One region of the Nonomuraea sp. NPDC052265 genome, then DNA from elsewhere that is predicted to be linked to it. Evidence: riboswitches for the same ligand, from Rfam matches in the RefSeq annotation. Region 1 holds a riboswitch; each other region holds the start of a gene.

Region 1 (4,295 bases):
CCCGCTGGGCGAGAGCCTGATGCCGCTGGTGGCCGCCATCAAGACCTGGGCCGAGGAGAACATCGAGGACGTCGAGGCCGCCAGGGAACGCTACGACGCTACCGCCTGAGCCGCACCGGCAGCCGGGCCAGCCCGCGCAGCACCACGTTCTCCTTGTACGGAGGCTCCGGATCGGCGGCCTCCATCTTCGGCGCCGCCGCGGCCAGCGCGGACAGCGCGATCTCGCCCTCCATCCTGGCCAGCGTCGCCCCCAGGCAGAAGTGCAGGCCGAGCCCGAAGGCGAGATGCCGGCCGGGCTCGCGGCCGGGGTCGAACCGGTCGGGATCGGCGAACGCGGCCGGATCGCGATTGGCCGCGCCGATGGGCACGAGCACGGCCGAGCCGGCGGGCACCGGCGTCCCGCCCAGCTCCCTGTCCTCCAGCGCGAACCTGGAGGTGAGCTGGACCGGCGGATCGAAGCGCAGCACCTCCTCGACCACCTCCCTCGGCCGCTCGGCGGCTCGGTGCAGCAGGTCGTGCCGCAGCAGATTCAGCACGCCGTTGGCGATGAGGTTGACGGTGGTCTCGTGCCCGGCCACGAGCAGCAGCACGCAGGTCGCCAGCAGTTCGGCCTCGGTCAGCTCCTCGACGTGCGCGAGGGCGCTCAGGAGGTCCTCGCCGGGACGGTCGCGCCGCAGGGCGATCAGGCGGCGGAAGTAGTCGCGGAACTCGTTCCTGGAACGCTCCGTTTCCGACATGAGGGCATCTGTCAGCATCGGGTCAAGTCCGCGGGCAAGGGCCTCGCTCCATCCGCGGAAGCGCTCGTGGTCCTCCGGGGGCACCCCGAGCATCTCGCTGATCACCATCACCGGCAGCGGGTGGGCGAAGCCGGAAATCAGCTCCGCCTCCTCCGGCAGCCGCGCGACCAGTCCGGCGGTGATCTCCTCGACCCGCGGCCTGAGCCGTTCCACCATGCGCGGCGTGAACGCGCGGCTGACGAGGCCACGCAACCGGGTGTGATCGGGCGGGTCCATGAGCAGGAACGACCTGCCGGGCTGACCTGCCTCTTCCGCCACGGGTGCGGACGTTCCGTGACCGAACCCCGGGTCGCGCAGCACTGCCGCGCACAGCTCGTACGTGGTCACGACGAGCAGCCCGCCGCGCGTTCTGAAGATCGGCCCGGCCGCCCGCAGCTCGCGATATCGGACGTACGGATCGCGCACAAATTGCGGATCCGAGGGATCAAAACCCAGCAGGTCGGTGGCGCTCATCGGCGGCGGGACCGGGCCGCCGAATTGATCGTTTGGACCGTTCATAGCGGGTCATGGCGTGCCGACATATGCGGAGTACGTCACATATAAGTGATCATGTCAATAGCACTGGTCAAGGGCGCCGATTGTCATGCTTGACGACCTTTCCACGATGCGTTTACCTTCACCGAGACGAGCGGCTTTGCTTCGACTGAAAGGTCCAAGTTCTGCTGTTGGGGGGAGGGCTCCCGGTGGATGTGCTCACTGAAGGCGTTGAGCTGAGCCACGCGGATTTGGCGTTACTGGCTGAGCTGGCCAGAGGAGTGACCGTCGACCGGGTCGGCAGACGGCTGGATATCAGCGGACGGACCGTGCGCCGGAGACTGCGAGGCATCTGCGACCGCATAGGCGTGGCCACGGCGATCGAGGCCGTGGCCTGGGCGGCGCGCCGCCAGCTCATCTAGCGGCGCGCGGTCCGAAGTGGTTCGCCGATCAGTCCGCGATGCGCACGCCGCCGGCGAACGGCCGCCTGTCGATCGAGGCGATCCGCACGACGTCGCCCGTCTGCGGGGCGTGGACCATCATGCCGCCGCCGATGTAGATGCCGACGTGGTGCAGGTCGCTGTAGAAGAAGACCAGGTCGCCGGGGCGGAGCTCGTCGCGGTCGACGTGCGTGCCGGCCGTCCACTGGTCGCCGGTGTAGTGGGGGAGCGAGATGCCCACGCGCTGGTAGGCGGCCATCACCAGGCCGGAGCAGTCGTAGGAGCGCGGCCCTTCCGCGCCCCACACGTACGGCTTGAGCTGCTGGGTGAGGGCCCACTTGGCGGCCTGGGCGGCCTTGCCGTCGCCGATGACCGGCAGGTTGACGCGTACGGCGCGGGTGCCGGGCCGGCCGGCCTCGCCGACGGCCCGCCGGTAGAGGTTGCTCTCGACCTTGGTGACCAGCTTGGTGATCTTCGAGCGCCTGCCCTCCAGATCGCTGACGAGCTTCTGGACCTCGGCGATGCGGGTCTTGGCGCCGGCCCTGGCCCGCTCGGCGGCCTCCATGGCCTTGGCGAGCTGGTTGACCTCCTCGCCCTGCTGCTGTTCGAGCGCGTACGTGGTCGCGGCCCGGTCGAGGAAGGTCTCGGGGTCGTCGGACTGGGCGAAGACCAGGGCCTTGTCCAGGCCGCCGGTGATGTAGGCGTTCTGGGCCAGCAACGTGGCCCTGGCGCGCTTGGCGGCCAGGTCGGACTCGCTGGTGGCCAGGATCTTCTGGGCGGCGTCGTTGGCCTTCTGCGCGGCCTTCAGCCGTTCGCGCTGCCCGTTGTACTCCTCGGTCAGCGTCTCGATCTCTTCGTGCATCTTCTCGACCTGGTCGGCCAGGTCGGAGAGCGACGGTTTCGGGTCGGCGGCGGCGGAACCGACGGGGACGGCGAACAGGATCGCGGCGACGGCGGCGCCGATGACGCCGAGGCGCCGTGAGCGCCCGGCCTGTTCCCGGGGGCGGGCGTGCCTGCCTCCCGACTTCCCTCCGCGGTCGAGCGTCCGCTTCACCAACCAAGCTCCTCTCATCGACGCCGGCCGGGTTAGCTGACGGGTTCGGGCCGGAGCAGCCCTACCGAGATGATCGGATTCACCCCGAGTGGTGGCGCGAGGTGCTCGCCACCGGTGGTTCCCCGGCTTCCCTCGCGGGAATTGGGCGTGTCTTTCCGCGCGCATTACGCGGAGAACATCGTCGCTGGACACTAATGCACTCCGGGTTCACGCTCAACCGGAACTGCCGAGTCTGTAGAGGTTTCACAACTGAAGGGTCACAAGGTGATCTCGTGGGTAGCCGTACGGAAGCGGGCTTCTGCACCTTTTGTCCAGCATTTGGGGGGCTGAGGGCTGGAGGAAGGCTCCAAGTCAGTGCGTGTTCATCTGACCACGGCATGTGATGAGATGCCCGAGACGTGGGATTTAGGGCTGAGCCGTAATGAGATCTGTACCCTGGAGAGCCATGGAGCAGGTGGCCGAAGTGGCAGTCCCCGAGACCGCGGTCGTGGTCAGGCGTGCCCGCACGCCCGACGTGCGCGCGATCAGGCGTCTCGTGGACACCTACGCGGGCGCGGGGCCGCGGCTCCTGGAGAAGGCCACGGTCACGCTGTACGAGGACGTCCAGGAGTTCTGGGTGGCCGAGCGGAGCGGGGAGGTCGTCGGCTGCGGCGCGCTCCACGTGCTCTGGGAGGACCTCGCCGAGGTCCGTACGGTGGCGGTCGATCCCGCGTGCCGGGGAACGGGGGTCGGGCATCGGATCGTCTCGGCACTCGTCCGGCAGGCGAAGGATCTGGGGCTGCGGCGTGTATTCTGTCTGACTTTTGAGGTCGACTTCTTCGCGAGGCACGGTTTCCGCCCCATCCAGGGCACACCGGTCTCACCCGAGGTCTACGCCGAGTTGCTGGCCTCGTACGACGAGGGTGTGGCGGAGTTCCTTGATCTGGAGCACGTCAAACCGAACACCCTTGGCAACACCCGCATGCTGCTGCATCTGACATCGGGTGACGCGGACCTTGACCACTTGGAAAGGTGATTGTTGATACCTATGTCGATACGTTGGGCAGCACAGGCATGTGTCCTGACACGTGCCACATGCGCACTCGAAGCGAGGTGACACGGTGAGCACCGGACAGCCGCCGTATCCACAGGACGAATCCGGCGAGAACCCCGAGTACGGGCAGCACCAGGGCCGTCGCCCCGGTGAACCCGACCCGGACGTGACTGTGGTCGGCTACCGGGCGGACGACGCCTACGGCCAGCCCCCATATGGCCAGCAGCAGCAACAGGGCTATGGCCAGCAACCCCAATATGGTCAGCAACCGCAGCAGTACGGTCAGCAGCAGGGCTCCGGCCAGCAGCCCCAGTACGGCCAGCAGCAGGGATATGGCCAGCAGCAGGGCTACGGCCAGCAGCAGGGCTACGGCCAGCAGCCGCAGTCCTCGGGCCAGCAGTACACCCAGCCCGGCTACGGCCAGGAGGCCCAGTACGGCCAGCAGGCCGCCACGGGCCAGCAGGGCTACGGCCAGCAGCCGCAGTCCTCCGGCCAGC
Region 2 (4,295 bases), on a different contig from region 1:
CTGGCGCTGCCCACCACGATCAGCAAGCCCGCCGACTCGGTCGCGGCCAGCACCGGCGAGCGTCCGGGGGTGCGCGGGGTGCCCGCGCGGGCCCTGGCCGACGACGACCCGCAGCTCCTCGACCAGCTCCTGGCGTTGCCGCAGGTCCACCTGATCATCGACGGCTACAACGTCACCAAGACCGGCTACGGCACGTTCACCCTCGCCGACCAGCGCAACCGGCTGATGACCAACCTCGGCGGGCTGGTCGCGCAGACCCGCGTCGAGGTCACGGTGGTCTTCGACGGCGCCGAGCTCAACGCGCCCGTGCAGGTGGTGGCGCCGCGCGGGGTGCGGGTGCTGTTCAGCGCGCCGGGGGAGATCGCCGACGACCTCATCCGCCAGCTCGTCCGCGCCGAGCCGCCCGGCCGGGCCATCGCCGTCGTCTCCTCCGACCGCGAGGTGGCCGAGTCCGTACGCCGGATGGGTGCCAGACCGGTTCCGTCGGCTTTGCTGCTGCGCCGGTTGGGCCGTGCATAAGTTACGAATTAGCACTTTTGGCAAGACCCCGCCCGCCACTTCTGTACTATTTCGCCCCAGGTGTAATCCCTGGGAGGCGACGCTGTGAGGTTTGGCCGGGTGACGGTGGCCGCGGGTCTCGCGATCGGACTGATGACGGTCCCGATGGGTGCGGCGCTCGCTGATCCCAAGCCCACTCTCAAGCAGGCCAAGGCCAAGCTGGAGAAGCTCAACGACAAGGCCGACAAGGTCGTCGACCGGTACAACACGGCGACCGAGGAGTACAAGAAGGCCAAGAGCGCCTACACCAGGCTGAACGACCGCTACAAGCAGAAGCTGCAGACGGTCGCCGACCTGCGGGCCGAGATCATCAGGGTGGCGGTGGACTCGTACAAGATGGGCGGGGACGTCGCGTCGCTGCCCGGCATGGTCGGCGCCGACGCCCCCGAGAACCTGCTGGCCGGGCTGGCCATGGCAGGGCAGCTCTCGCGCGAGCGGCTGGAGAAGCTGGCCGCCTTCGACCGCGAGAACAAGGGGCTCAAGGCCGAGCGCGACAACGCCGAGGCCGCCCTCGCGGACGCCGACAAGGAGCGGGACGCCGTCCAGAAGGAGCGCGCCGAGGTCCTGAAGCTGGTCGGCCAGCAGAAGAAGCTCCTGGACAAGCTGGGGGCGTACAACCCGGGCAACCCCAACAGCACCGGCATCAAGTACACCGGGCCCGCCTCGGGCAGCGCGGCCGCCGTCCTGCGCTTCGCCTTCGCCCAGGTCGGCAAGCCGTACATCTACGGCGGCACGGGCCCACGTGGCTACGACTGCTCAGGACTGACCCAGGCCGCCTGGCGTGCGGCCGGCGTCTCGTTGCCGCGTACGACGTGGCAGCAGTGGGCCTGGGGCGCCGGCCGCAAGGTGGACATCAAGAACCTCCAGCCGGGGGACCTGATCTTCAGCGAGGGGCTCGGGCACGTCAGCATCTACGCGGGCGGGGGCAAGATCGTGCATGCGCCGCAGACGGGCGACGTCGTCAAGGTCGTCCGCCTCGCCGACTACGGCCGCTCCCTCGTCGGCGCCATCCGCCCCTGACGCCCCTCCCCACCCTTGTGAATCCCGCCCCACTACCAACCCCAGTGGGGCGGCCCCAGCAGGATGGCCAGTGCGACGGCCGCAGTAGGACGGTCCCCACCTCCGGCCCAAGTCGAGCACCCCGAGGCACGTCCAGGCTCCCGTTCCAGCACCCGGCCCACCGTCCGCCCTCCTGGCCGTCAGGGTGGAAATGAGAGCCACAACGGGCCGTACGGGTGTCCTCAGCGCGTCCCCTGCCGTCCGGCCGCACGGGAGCCACTCCCCATAGCGGCCCACTCCCATGCCGCCCTGTCCCGGGCCGCCTGGCCTCGCCTCCACTCTCCCCGCCGCCCAGGCCCGAGCCTCAGACCGGCTGTCCACAGCCTCGCGCCTCTCCGCCATCACCCGTGTCGAGGACCCGCCGTCGCCTCCCAGCCCGCTCCGTCCGCGTCCTCGGCCACGGGGGTCGGAGCGCCTTGTACGCCGCCCCAAGCGGCCGACCTTGTTCCTCTCGCGTGGGAGCCATGTCGAGCCCGGCTGCTTTCGGGAGCGGGGGCGGCATGTCCGGAAGTCGGTCGTCCGCAGTCGCTGTCCGGTCGTGTTCGGGCGTTGTCAGGGTGGGGGGATGAAGGGGACGAAAGGGGTGAAAGGGTCCTGACAACCGGGTGTGGCGGGAAGTGTGAGAAGGGTCACATTCAGGTAACGACGCCCTCCGCTCCAGCAGGGGTTTCGCTCCTTACTTCCACCTTTATCTGATCTTTACAACCTGACTCCCCTTTTGCCAAATCTTGACCCTTCGGCGTAGTTTCTGGCGTCGCGGTCAGCAAGCCATGCGAGCCGCGACCCGACATCGGAACCCCCGATGTGGACAAGATAAAAATCCGTCGGTCGCCGCCGATATCCCCATTGAGACACATCGATCGGGTGGCGACCTGCCGAGTCCGTGCAGCCAGGAGGCACGGAGCCGGGGACCCAAAGATCCCGTCATCCCCCGGGATCAGGGGTGAATCAGCGCTTAGCGCGCTGTAGGGCGACTTCCAGGCCCGAATCCGTCAGCTAACCCGGTAGGCGTTCGTGGAAGACACAAGGAGAAATCCTGTCTACCTCTCTGCACAACCCCCGTCTGTCCCGTCTTGCCCTGAGGGGCGTCGCACTCACGATGACCGTGACGGCCGGAGGTGCGGTCCTCCATGCCGTGCCGGCCGGGGCGCAGACGGTTAGCGAATCGGCCGTCAGGCTCACCGCGGTGTCCAGCACCGCCAAGGCGGCCACTGCCAAGTCGGCCAAGTCGGCGAAGAGCGCCAGGTCGGCGAAGGCGGCGAGAGCCGCTCGGCAGACGTCGAAGGCCCGCAGGGCCGTCGTCGTCGCCAAGCACCAGATCGGCGACCCGTACCGGTACGGGGCCACGGGTCCTGGTTCGTTCGACTGCTCCGGACTCGTCCAGTACGCCTGGAAGAAGGCCGGGGTGCGACTCCCGCGCGTGGCGAGCAGCCAGTTCGCCCGCATCAGGCACAAGGTCTCCTGGCGCCATCTCAAGCCGGGCGACCTGGTGTTCTTCAACGGGCTGGGCCACGTCGGCATGTACGTCGGCCACGGCAAGATGATCCATTCGCCGAGGACCGGCGAACGGGTGCGCATCGACAAACTGGGCGGATGGCGGAAGTCGTCGTTCGTCGGCGCGGTGCGTCCCGGCGCGTGACAACAGGCCCCGCCCGGACCCTCCCCGGTCCGGGCCGGGGCCTGTCGCATGTCCGGCCTCGGGAACATGTCCGCCTCGGGAACATGTCCGGCGTCGGGAACATGTCCGGCGTCATGAACAGGTCCGGCCTTGTGAAGGCGGCGCATGCCCGGCCCTGGTGAAGGGGTCGTGAGGGCCTCCGGGCCGACTAGCATCGGGCCGTGTCCTCGCAGGTGCGTCCGTTCCTCCGCGGTCCGCGTCTGCTCCTGCCCGTCCTGCTGCTGGCGGCGGTTCTCGTGGTCGCCGACGCGCCGCCCGACACCGTCCTGCCCGCCGGGGCGCGGGGGTCGTGGGGCGACGGCGGTCAGGTGGCCCGCGGCGGACGGTCCGTGGTCGTGGGGCATCGCGCCGAGCCCGGCGTGCTCGCCGATCTCGCCCGCCGCGCCGACCTCGCCGGACGGCGGGTGTCCGAGGTGCTCGGCCGGCCGGTACGCGCGGTGGTCGTCGTACCGGACACCGACGCCGAGGCGGCCACGCTGGCGGGCACGGGCCCGCTGGACGGGCTGGCCGCGGTGGCCGACGGCGCCAGGGTGATCGTCGTGCCCGGCTCCTTCGCGCGGCTCACCCCCACCGGACGTGACGTCGTCCTCACCCATGAACTCACCCACGTCGCCGCGGGCACCGACCGGCTGCCCGTCTGGCTCTACGAGGGATTCGCCGACTACGTGGCCTACCGCGACGCCGGGCTCCCCATCAGGACGGCCGCCGCCGAGCTCGCCGCCGAAGTACGGGCCGGCAGGCTGCCGAGCGAGTTGCCCGGACCTGCGGCTTTCGCCCCTACGGCCGCCGATCCCGGACGGCTCGCGCGGGCGTACCAGGAGGCCTGGATGGCGTGTCGCTTCCTCGCAGACCGGTTCGGTGACGGGACCCTGGTACGGCTCTACCGTGATGCCCGCGTGGCCGGCGTCGATCAGGCGCTCGCCTCCGTGGGGCTCACCGCCGAGACACTGGCGGCACGGTGGCGCGAGTACGTACGAGAGCAGCTCGCGTGAAGGGGAGG
Region 3 (4,295 bases), on a different contig from region 1:
ACACCGCCGCCGCCTACGAGAACGAGGAGGGCGTCGGCCGGGCCGTGCGCGCCGCCGGGGTGCCACGGGAGAAGGTGTTCGTCACCACCAAGCTGTGGAACGGCGACCACGAGCGGGCCGAGCAGGCCTTCGACGAGAGCCTGGCCCGCCTGGGCCTCGACTACGTAGATCTTTTCCTGATCCACTGGCCGGTCCCGCAGCAGGACAAGTACGTGCAGGCCTGGCGCGCGCTGGAGAAGATCTACCGTGACGGCCGGGCCAAGGCCATCGGCGTCTCCAACTTCACGGTCGCCACCCTGACCCGGCTGATGAACGAGACCGACATCACGCCCTCGATCAACCAGATCGAGCTGCACCCGTACTTCCAGCAGCGCGAGATGCGGGCCTTCCACGAGGCCAACGGCATCCTGACCGAGGCGTGGAGCCCGCTCGGGCAGGGCAAGGGGCTGCTGTCCGACCCGGCGCTGCGCGTGTTGTCGGAGAAGTACGGCAAGACGCCCGCGCAGATCGTGCTCCGCTGGCACCTTCAGCTCGGCAACGTGGTGATCCCCAAGTCGGTCACCCCGGCCCGGATCGAGGAGAACATCGACGTGTTCGACTTCATCCTCGACACCGAGGACCTGGTGGCCATCGGCGCGATGAACGCGGGACGGCGGATCGGGCCCGACCCCGACTCGTTCAACCTGACCTGAGCGCTCTACGATCTCGGGCGTGCGAGATTTCACCTGGGGGATAGCGGCGACCGGCGGCATCGCGCGTACCGTGGGGGCGGCCATCGCGGCCGAGCCCGGCATGCGGGTGGCCGCCGTCGGCTCGCGGAGCCCGCTCAGGGCGCGGGCCCTGGCCGACGAGCTGGGCGCGGAGTCGGCCTACGGCTCCTACGAGGCCCTGTGCGCCGATCCGGCCGTCGACGCGGTCTACGTCGCCACGCCGCACGCCCAGCACCTGGAGGTGGCCGAGGCGGCCATCGCGGCGGGCAAGTCCGTGTTGTGCGAGAAGCCGCTGGCGGCCACCGTGGCCGACGCCGAGCGGATGGTGGCGCTGGCCCGCGCGGCCGGGGTCTTCCTCATGGAGGCCATGTGGATGCGCTTCAACCCGCTCATCCAGCGGGTGGCGGCCGATCCGCGTTTCGGTGAGATCCGCTCGGTGCGGGCCTCGTTCGGGTTCGCGCTGCCCTACGACCCCGCCCATCGGCTGTGGGCGCCGGAGCTGGGCGGCGGGGCCCTGCTCGACCTGGGGATCTACCCGTTCGGGCTGGCTCAGCTCCTGCTCGGCATGCCGCGGGAGCTGCGGATGACCGGCTCGCTGGCGCCCAGCGGGGTCGACGCCGAGGCGGGCGGCGTGCTGCTGTACCCGGGCGGGCGGCGGGCGCTGGTGGAGGTGTCCCTGCTCGCGCATCACCCCAACGACGCGAGCGTGGTGGGCACGTCGATGCGGGCCGACATCCTGGCGCCGTTCTGGGCGCCGGAGCGGGTGCTGCTGTCGGGGCCGTCGATGGAGACGGAGGAGCTGGTGCTCGACCCGGCCGACAACGGGTACGCCGGGGAACTGCGCGAGGTGCGTACCGCCACGGCCGAGGGCCGGACCGAGAGCGCCGTCATGCCGCTTGACGAATCCCTTGCCATGATGGGGCTTCTGGCCGACGCGCGGGGCCAACTCTCCTAGCTGGACCTTTAGGCATTTGCCTTGCTCTTGCCCGATGTATTACCTTGTGGGGCATCTCGCGGCAGACGTCCGGTTTGTCCGCCGGCTTTGTCAAACCATCGCAAGACATTTCACAGGATCGTCCTGTGACCGCTGAATCCGCCTCCGGGCGGAACCGGGGACCCACGTCCTTTGGGGTGAATCGGCACTTCGGTGCCGTAGGGCAGCTTCCACGTCCGAACCCGTCAGCTAACCCGGTAAGCGGCATGGAAGCAAGGAGTAATGCCCTCGATGGCCAAACACCGTCCCATCCGTGCCCCGAAGATCAACTACGTCCGCGCCGCGCTCGGCGCGACCATCCTCGCCTCCGCGATCGGCGCCCACGCCACCGCGGCCACCGCGGCCACCGCCGACAGCGCCGACCCGGCCGCCGCCGCCGGACGCCCGGCGGTCGCGCCGCAGGCCGCCGCCCAGGTTCGCAAGGCGGAGGAGACCCGGGTCAACGTCACCGCCGCGCAGGTCCTGGCCCTGGCCAAGGCCCAGGTCGGCACCTCCGAGAACGCCTACGGCGGTGGCACCAAGTTCCAGAAGTGGTACGCCGACTCCCAACGCGCCGCCGAGACCATCGCCCGCGACGGCGGCACCCGCGCGATGTACCTCAACGCGCCCTGGTGCTCGATCTTCGTCTCCTGGGTCGGCGAGCAGACCGGCGCCCGCCCGCAGGTCGGCTGGGACGCCTGGACCGTGGCCCACGCCAAGTGGTTCGCCGCCAACGACCGCTGGGGCACCGAGGCCAGGCCCGGCGCCGTCGTCTTCTTCTCCTGGGGCGGCAGCAAGAGCCTGGACGCCATCCAGCACGTCGGCTTCGTCACCAGGGACAACGGCGACGGCACGATCTCCACGGTCGAGGGCAACACCGGCAACGGCAAGGTCGAGGAGCGCGTCCGTCCGACGTCGCAGGTCGTCGGCTACGGCTACCCGCAGTACGCGGGCTGACTCCCCCGGCTCCGAGCGCGCGTCCCGCACGGGGGACGCGCGCTCGCCGCGTCTCAGGACCGGACCGCCACCAGCGAGTACAGGACCGGCAGGTACGAGTCCCCGAACGGGAGCCGGTACCGGCCGTCCTCGCCCTCGGGCAGCAGCCCGCGCGGGTCCGTCTCGGCGGCGACGTGCTCGCCCAGCTCGGCGACCGTGAGCCCGGCGCGCGCCGCCGCCGTGACGATCTCGCCCAGCGAGTACGGGTACTGGACGGTCTCCTGTGCCTCGGTCACCACCCCGGCGTCGGCGTACGTGCCGGTCACCGTCTCGCGGTGGGCCTGGCCGCCGCCGTAGGGCCAGTCGACCACCAGCGGGTCGAGCGAGGCCACCGTCTCGTAGGCCGGATGCAGGTCGACCAGCACCAGCCGTCCGCCGGGCCGCAGCGCCATGGCCGCGCCGCGCATCCAGGCGGCGAGGTCGCCGATCCAGCACAACACGCCGTACGTGGCCACCGCCACGTCGAAGCCCCCGGCCAGCGACTCGGGCAGCCGCTGCGTGTCGGCCTCCACGAACGTGGCCGCCAGCCCCGCCTTGACCGCCAGCTCGCGGGCCCGGGCGACCGCCACCGGGGAGAAGTCGACGCCGGTCACCCGTGCCCCGAGCCGCGCCCAGCTCAGCGTGTCCATGCCGAAGTGGCACTGCAGGTGGAGCAGGTCCTTTCCGGCGACGTCGCCGGCCAGGCGGCGGTCGAGCTCGTAGAGGGTCTGCCGGCCGGCGAGGAAGGCGTCCACGTCGTAGAACCTGTCGGTGGGGGTCGAGCCGTGGACGCGGGCGCGCTCGTCCCAGAGGGCCCGGTTGGGGGCGAGGGCGTCGTCTGCGGGTTGGGGCATGGGGCGAGGATGGCACATCGGCCGCGCCGCCGCACGACCGGTACGGTGCCCTGAGAACGGACGGTCCGCGCCCGCGTGTCGATCCGGGCGGCGCCCGTTCGACGCATCGGCGAGACCGGCTCCGCCGCGGGGCCTCGGACGGAAGGGACGGCAGCGTGAAATTCATGATCGTCGGCAAGGCCGGTGCGGAGACCGAGGCGGGGGCGCTGCCCAGCCAGGAGGTCGTCGACAACATGCACGCCTACAACGAGGCGCTGGCCAGAGCGGGGGTGCTGCTGGCCGCCGAGGGACTCTACCCGAGCTCGCAGGGCGCGCAGATCGCCTACAGCGGCGGCCGGGCGACGGTGATCGACGGCCCGTTCGCCGAGGCCAAGGAGCTGATCGCGGGGTTCTGGCTGATCCAGGTGAAGTCCAGGGAGGAGGCCGTCGAGTGGGCCCTGCGCGTGCCCGTCCCCGAGGGCTGCGACGGGATCGCGCTGGACGTGTGGCGGGTGTACGACGCCTCCGACGCGCCGGACGCGGCCTCGTCCGACCCGGAGGAGGTCGAGCGGGAGCGGGCCATGCGCCGGCGCCTGGGCACGCGAGAGCTCTGACCTCGGCTTGCGGACCGCGGGCGGCGGCTGGTGTCATGAGCCGATGACGGCTTCCGGCCCCCACCGGGCGATCGAGGCGACGACGGCATCCGAGACGCACCGGGCGATCGAGGCGGTCTGGCGGATCGAGGCCGCCCGGCTCATCGCCGGCCTCGCCGGGCTGGTGCGCGACGTCGGCCTGGCCGAGGAG
Region 4 (4,295 bases), on a different contig from region 1:
CCGGACCCGGCTGCTCCAGCAGGGCCCGGTCACCCTGGCCGAGCTCCAGTACGCCGTGCTCGGCGTGGTCCAGGACGCCGCCTTCTTCCTGCTGCCGGTGACCGGCGTGCGGCCGAAGTTCCGGCCCGGGGAGGAGCACTGGCTGGGGGGGCAGTGGTTCTTCGACGTCCCGGAGCTGGTGCGCGAGTGCGCCCGCCGCCGCGAGCAGCTCGCCGGCATCTGGCCCTCGTCCGACGTGGACACCCAGCCCGTACGGCCGATCCCGCGCCTTCCCGGGCACGGGGTGGCGCTCAGCCAGGTGCAGTGGGAGGTCGTCGTACGGGCCGACCAGAAGGCCACCCCGCTGGAGCTGGCCCGGCACCTGGGCCGGTCGGGCTACTCGGTGCTGCTGGCCGTCAGGAGGCTGGCCGCCGCCGGCCTCCTCGTCCCGCCGGACCCGGTGCGGCCCGCGCAGCCCCAACGCCGCCCCGACGACGGGGAGGCGCTGCCCAAACGGGTGCCGAGCCCCGTGACGGTCTCCGCCGGCGACGGCGCGGCCGGACCGGTCGCCGGACCGGTGCCGACGGGCGACCCGACCGATCTGAGGCTGCTGCGGCGGCTGAAGAAGGCGCTGGAGGAGATGCCGTGAGGTTCCCCTCACGACGCAGGAGGAGGCCACCCGTGGAGCTACGGCAAGAGGTCCTGGCGGAGATGGAGCTCCTGCGCGGGCGCACGCCGGACGTCACCGGCAGCGTCGCCTGCACCGTGGACGGCCTGCGCATCGCCTGCGACCCCGAAGGAGAGACCGGCGAGCAGGCGGCGGCGCTGTCGGCCGCGCTGCTCGCGATGAGCAGCCGGATGCTGACCATGGCGGGCCGCGGGACGTTCGAGGAGACCCTCGTGTCCGGCACCGCCGGGTTCGTGGCCTTCTACGCCGCGGGCCCCACGATCGTCCTCACGGTCCTGGCGGGACCCGGCGCCAACGTCGGGCTCCTCCGGCTGGAGGGCAGGAAGACGGCGGCCTCCGTGGCCGCCGTGGCACGCAAGCACTGACCATCCCACCGAAGCGGAGGAAAGCATGGCAGGCATGGACGTCTCCCTCAAGGAGATGATGAGCATCGACGGCACGATCGGAGCGGCGATCGTCGACCACGGCAGCGGCATGGCGCTCGGCACGCTCGGCGGCTCGAAGGAGCTGGACCTTCAGGTCGCGGCGGCGGGCAACACCGAGGTCATCAAGGCCAAACTGCGCACGATGGACTCGCTGGGCCTCAAGGACGGCATCGAGGACATCCTCATCACGCTGACCGCCCAGTACCACATCATCCGCCCGCTCACGGGCCGCAGCGGCAAGGGCCTGTTCCTCTACCTCGCCCTCGACCGCAACCGGGCCAATCTGGCCCTGGCCCGGCACATGCTCAAGGTCATCGAGGAGAAGCTGGAGCTCTGAGCGCCGCCTCACGGTTCCGTGGCGACCTCCGGCCGTACGGGCGCCGCGGAGCCGGTGTGGCCGGTGATCTCGGCGATGATCGCGGGCCAGAGGGGGCGGGGCAGGTCGTGGCCCATGCCGGGGTAGGTGACCAGGCGGGCGCCCGGGATGGCGGCCGCGGTGGCCCGGCCGCCGGCGGGCGGCACGAGCTGGTCGTCCTCGCCGTGGATGACCAGCGCGGGCACCTTCAGCCCGGCCAGCGCCGCCGTACGGTCGCCGGAGCCCATGATGGCGGCGAGCTGGCGGGCCGTGCCGGCCGGGTCGTGGCAGCGGTCGAAGGCGAGCCCGGCCAGCCGGGCGACGCGTTCGCGGTCCAGCTCGTAGCCGGGCGACCCGATGACGGCCCAGGTCGCCAGGGCGCCGGCGACGACCGTCTCGCGGTCGGTCGCGGGCTTGGCCAACAGCACCGCGGCGGCCGCCTCGGTCGGCGGGGCCGCCTGGGGGCCGGGCGTGGACATGATCGAGGTCAGGCTCAGCACGCGCGCGGGATGCCGGAGGGCCAGCGCCTGGGCGATCATCCCGCCCATCGAGGCGCCGACGACGTGCGCGGCGGGCAGGCCCAGGACGTCCATGAGCCCGGCGCTGTCGTCGGCCAGGTCGTCCAGCACGTACGGCGAGGGCGCTCCCCATGGGGGGACGCCCTCGTCGTGGAGGTGCGTGGACAGGCCCGCGTCGCGGTTGTCGAACCTGACGACGTGGTGGCCCTGATCGGCCAGGAGTTCGCAGAACTCGTCGTCCCAGTGGATGAGCTGGGCGCCGAGTCCCATGATGAGCAGCAGGGGCCTGCCCGCGGGTGAGCCGAAGCTCTCGTAGGCGATCTCGATGCCGTTGGCGGCTGCGCGCTGGATCACAGCGACCAGAATGTCATTCTGGTCGCCCGGCGTAAAGGCCGGTATGTCCGCGGGTCCGCAGTCGATCCACGGGTCAGCGTTGATCCGCGGATCCGTCGTTGATCCGCGGATCCGTCGTCGATGCGCGGATCAGTCGTTGAGGAGCTTGCGCAGGCGCTCGCTGCCGAGCACCGCGCCGCCGCCGGCCAGCACCAGCACGCCGGCCATGACGGTGCCGCCCATCGCGACGGTCTTCCCGACGCCACCCTGACCGCCGGCGGAACCGGTCGCGTCGTCGGCGGGCTTGTCGGCCAGGACCGTGGGGGGCTCGGCCGGGTTGGCGTCGTACCTGCCCCACGCGCCGCTGGAGAAGGCCACGGGGTAGTTCTTCTTGCCCTTGCCGTCGCCCCACTTGGTGATGACGTAGTCGATCTTGATGTGGCCCTCGCCGCCGTTGCCGTCCACGCCGAGGGTGTCGGGGTTGAAGGTGCCGCCGGTCAGCTCGGCGAAGGTCTTGGCGTCGAGGTCCAGCATGACGCCGCGGCTGGAGGGCTCGCCGGGGCCGCGGTCGCCCACGAAGAACGGCATCTTCTTGCCGTTGTACGTCACGTAGCCCTCGGTCATGAGGGGCCAGCTGGGGCTGGCGGCCAGGCCCTTCTGCATGGGCTTGCCGCTGGCGGGGAGACCGGTGTCGCCGGCGCGGCCGGAGGAGTCGTCCCAGAAGTAGGAGGCCTTGGTGGAACCCTTGAGCAGGATCTTCTGGTCGTCGCCGGTGTCGGCGTGGGCGCCGGTGGCGGAAATCGTCAGCGCGCCCACGGCGGACACGGACAACAGGGCGAGAGAGCGCAGGCCAAATCGAGACATGAAGCAGTGAAGTCCTTCGCGAGGGGACAGGGGGAACGCGCGTGACTACGGTGCGTAACCGGGCAGAGCGCCGAAAAGGTGGTTACGCGGCGCGTGGGGGAAAGTCAGGGAAGAGACCGCTCAGTAGGCGGTCGTCACTACACTGTCCGGGGGTACGACGAGCTGGTACATGCGGTGAAGTCCTCTCCATCTCGCCTACCGGGTTAGCTGACGGGTTCGGGCGTGGAGATGCCCTACCGGCACATGGCCGGATTCACCCCAATGAGATGGTTCCCCGGTTCCCGACAAGTCGGGATTCGGCGCCAGCTGTCGCCCCTCTCCTGGTAGGGACTACGCCACCAGCTGGTAATTGGTTAAGACGGTACCCAGAGATTCGGACAAATACAAACGAATCGTCATGAACCGGGTAAAGATCTACCTATCGAGGTAAAGAGAAAGGGGGTACGGCATGCCGTACCCCCAGTTAAATCGGGCCTTTCAGCCGCCGCTCTTGCGCCTGAAGGATCTTTTACTCCCGGCCGGACCGTGCGCCCCGTGGATCTTCGACGGGTCCACGCCCCTGCCACCCGCGGCCGAGTCGGCCTGCTGATCACGCTTGCGTTCCAACGCCTCGCGGAACTTGCGCTTCATCTCGTCCTCGGGAGTCTCGCTGACTTCCGGCTCCGGTGTTTCCGCCATGAGGACCTCCTGGTATTGGGGACATCCACAGCTTCGCATGACGCCGCTTACGACGCGAAACCGGCCTCCACTCTGCTTTCCTGTGCCGGCGGCCGCTCCAGCCGCCTGCCGGGCATCATGACCAGCGCGACCAGGGCGATCACCGCGCCCGCCACGCCGAGCGACGGGATCACCAGGGCCGCCGCCGAGGCGTGCGCGGCCGCGAGTCCGTGCACGGGCGCGTCCGTGGTGATGACCGACGTGTACGCCGTGCCGGCCAGGGCCAGCGCCACCGAGCCGCCGATCTGCCGGAAGAAGGTGAGGTTGGCCGAGGCGGTGCCGATGTACCGCGGCTCGACGGCCTGCCGCACGGCCACGGTCAGTCCCGACAACATCGGCCCCATGCCGAGCCCGAGGAGCACCATCCACCCGGCCAGCCACAGGCCGTCGGTGTGCGGGGTCAGGTTCAGGCAGAG

What was found. Region 1 has a riboswitch for cyclic di-AMP ahead of ACIHAD_RS36245 (NlpC/P60 family protein). Riboswitches for the same ligand answer to the same signal wherever they lie in the genome.
Region 2: another riboswitch for cyclic di-AMP. It lies ahead of ACIHAD_RS10320 (C40 family peptidase); the one in region 1 lies ahead of ACIHAD_RS36245 (NlpC/P60 family protein).
Region 3: another riboswitch for cyclic di-AMP. It lies ahead of ACIHAD_RS16385 (CHAP domain-containing protein); the one in region 1 lies ahead of ACIHAD_RS36245 (NlpC/P60 family protein).
Region 4: another riboswitch for cyclic di-AMP. It lies ahead of ACIHAD_RS18965 (hypothetical protein); the one in region 1 lies ahead of ACIHAD_RS36245 (NlpC/P60 family protein).

The regions. Positions count from the first base shown of each region.
Region 1 is NZ_JBIUBJ010000017.1:48,416-52,710, forward strand. It holds gene ACIHAD_RS36230 (winged helix-turn-helix transcriptional regulator) at 1-109, shown strand, start outside; gene ACIHAD_RS36235 (cytochrome P450) at 99-1,295, opposite strand; gene ACIHAD_RS36240 (LuxR C-terminal-related transcriptional regulator) at 1,481-1,693, shown strand; gene ACIHAD_RS36245 (NlpC/P60 family protein) at 1,722-2,765, opposite strand; cyclic di-AMP (ydaO/yuaA leader) riboswitch at 2,772-2,923, opposite strand; gene ACIHAD_RS36250 (amino-acid N-acetyltransferase) at 3,211-3,780, shown strand; gene ACIHAD_RS36255 (RDD family protein) at 3,866-4,295, shown strand, end outside.
Region 2 is NZ_JBIUBJ010000003.1:182,000-186,294, forward strand. It holds gene ACIHAD_RS10310 (NYN domain-containing protein) at 1-519, shown strand, start outside; gene ACIHAD_RS10315 (NlpC/P60 family protein) at 652-1,578, shown strand; cyclic di-AMP (ydaO/yuaA leader) riboswitch at 2,481-2,643, shown strand; gene ACIHAD_RS10320 (C40 family peptidase) at 2,804-3,256, shown strand; gene ACIHAD_RS10325 (hypothetical protein) at 3,457-4,287, shown strand.
Region 3 is NZ_JBIUBJ010000004.1:600,700-604,994, forward strand. It holds gene ACIHAD_RS16375 (aldo/keto reductase) at 1-692, shown strand, start outside; gene ACIHAD_RS16380 (Gfo/Idh/MocA family protein) at 712-1,665, shown strand; cyclic di-AMP (ydaO/yuaA leader) riboswitch at 1,786-1,923, shown strand; gene ACIHAD_RS16385 (CHAP domain-containing protein) at 1,936-2,640, shown strand; gene ACIHAD_RS16390 (class I SAM-dependent methyltransferase) at 2,694-3,512, opposite strand; gene ACIHAD_RS16395 (YciI family protein) at 3,677-4,105, shown strand; gene ACIHAD_RS16400 (RNA polymerase sigma factor) at 4,149-4,295, shown strand, end outside.
Region 4 is NZ_JBIUBJ010000005.1:422,077-426,371, reverse strand. It holds gene ACIHAD_RS18985 (DUF4388 domain-containing protein) at 1-628, shown strand, start outside; gene ACIHAD_RS18980 (roadblock/LC7 domain-containing protein) at 661-1,032, shown strand; gene ACIHAD_RS18975 (hypothetical protein) at 1,058-1,429, shown strand; gene ACIHAD_RS18970 (alpha/beta fold hydrolase) at 1,438-2,319, opposite strand; gene ACIHAD_RS18965 (hypothetical protein) at 2,449-3,162, opposite strand; cyclic di-AMP (ydaO/yuaA leader) riboswitch at 3,340-3,474, opposite strand; gene ACIHAD_RS18960 (DUF5302 domain-containing protein) at 3,640-3,840, opposite strand; gene ACIHAD_RS18955 (MFS transporter) at 3,888-4,295, opposite strand, start outside.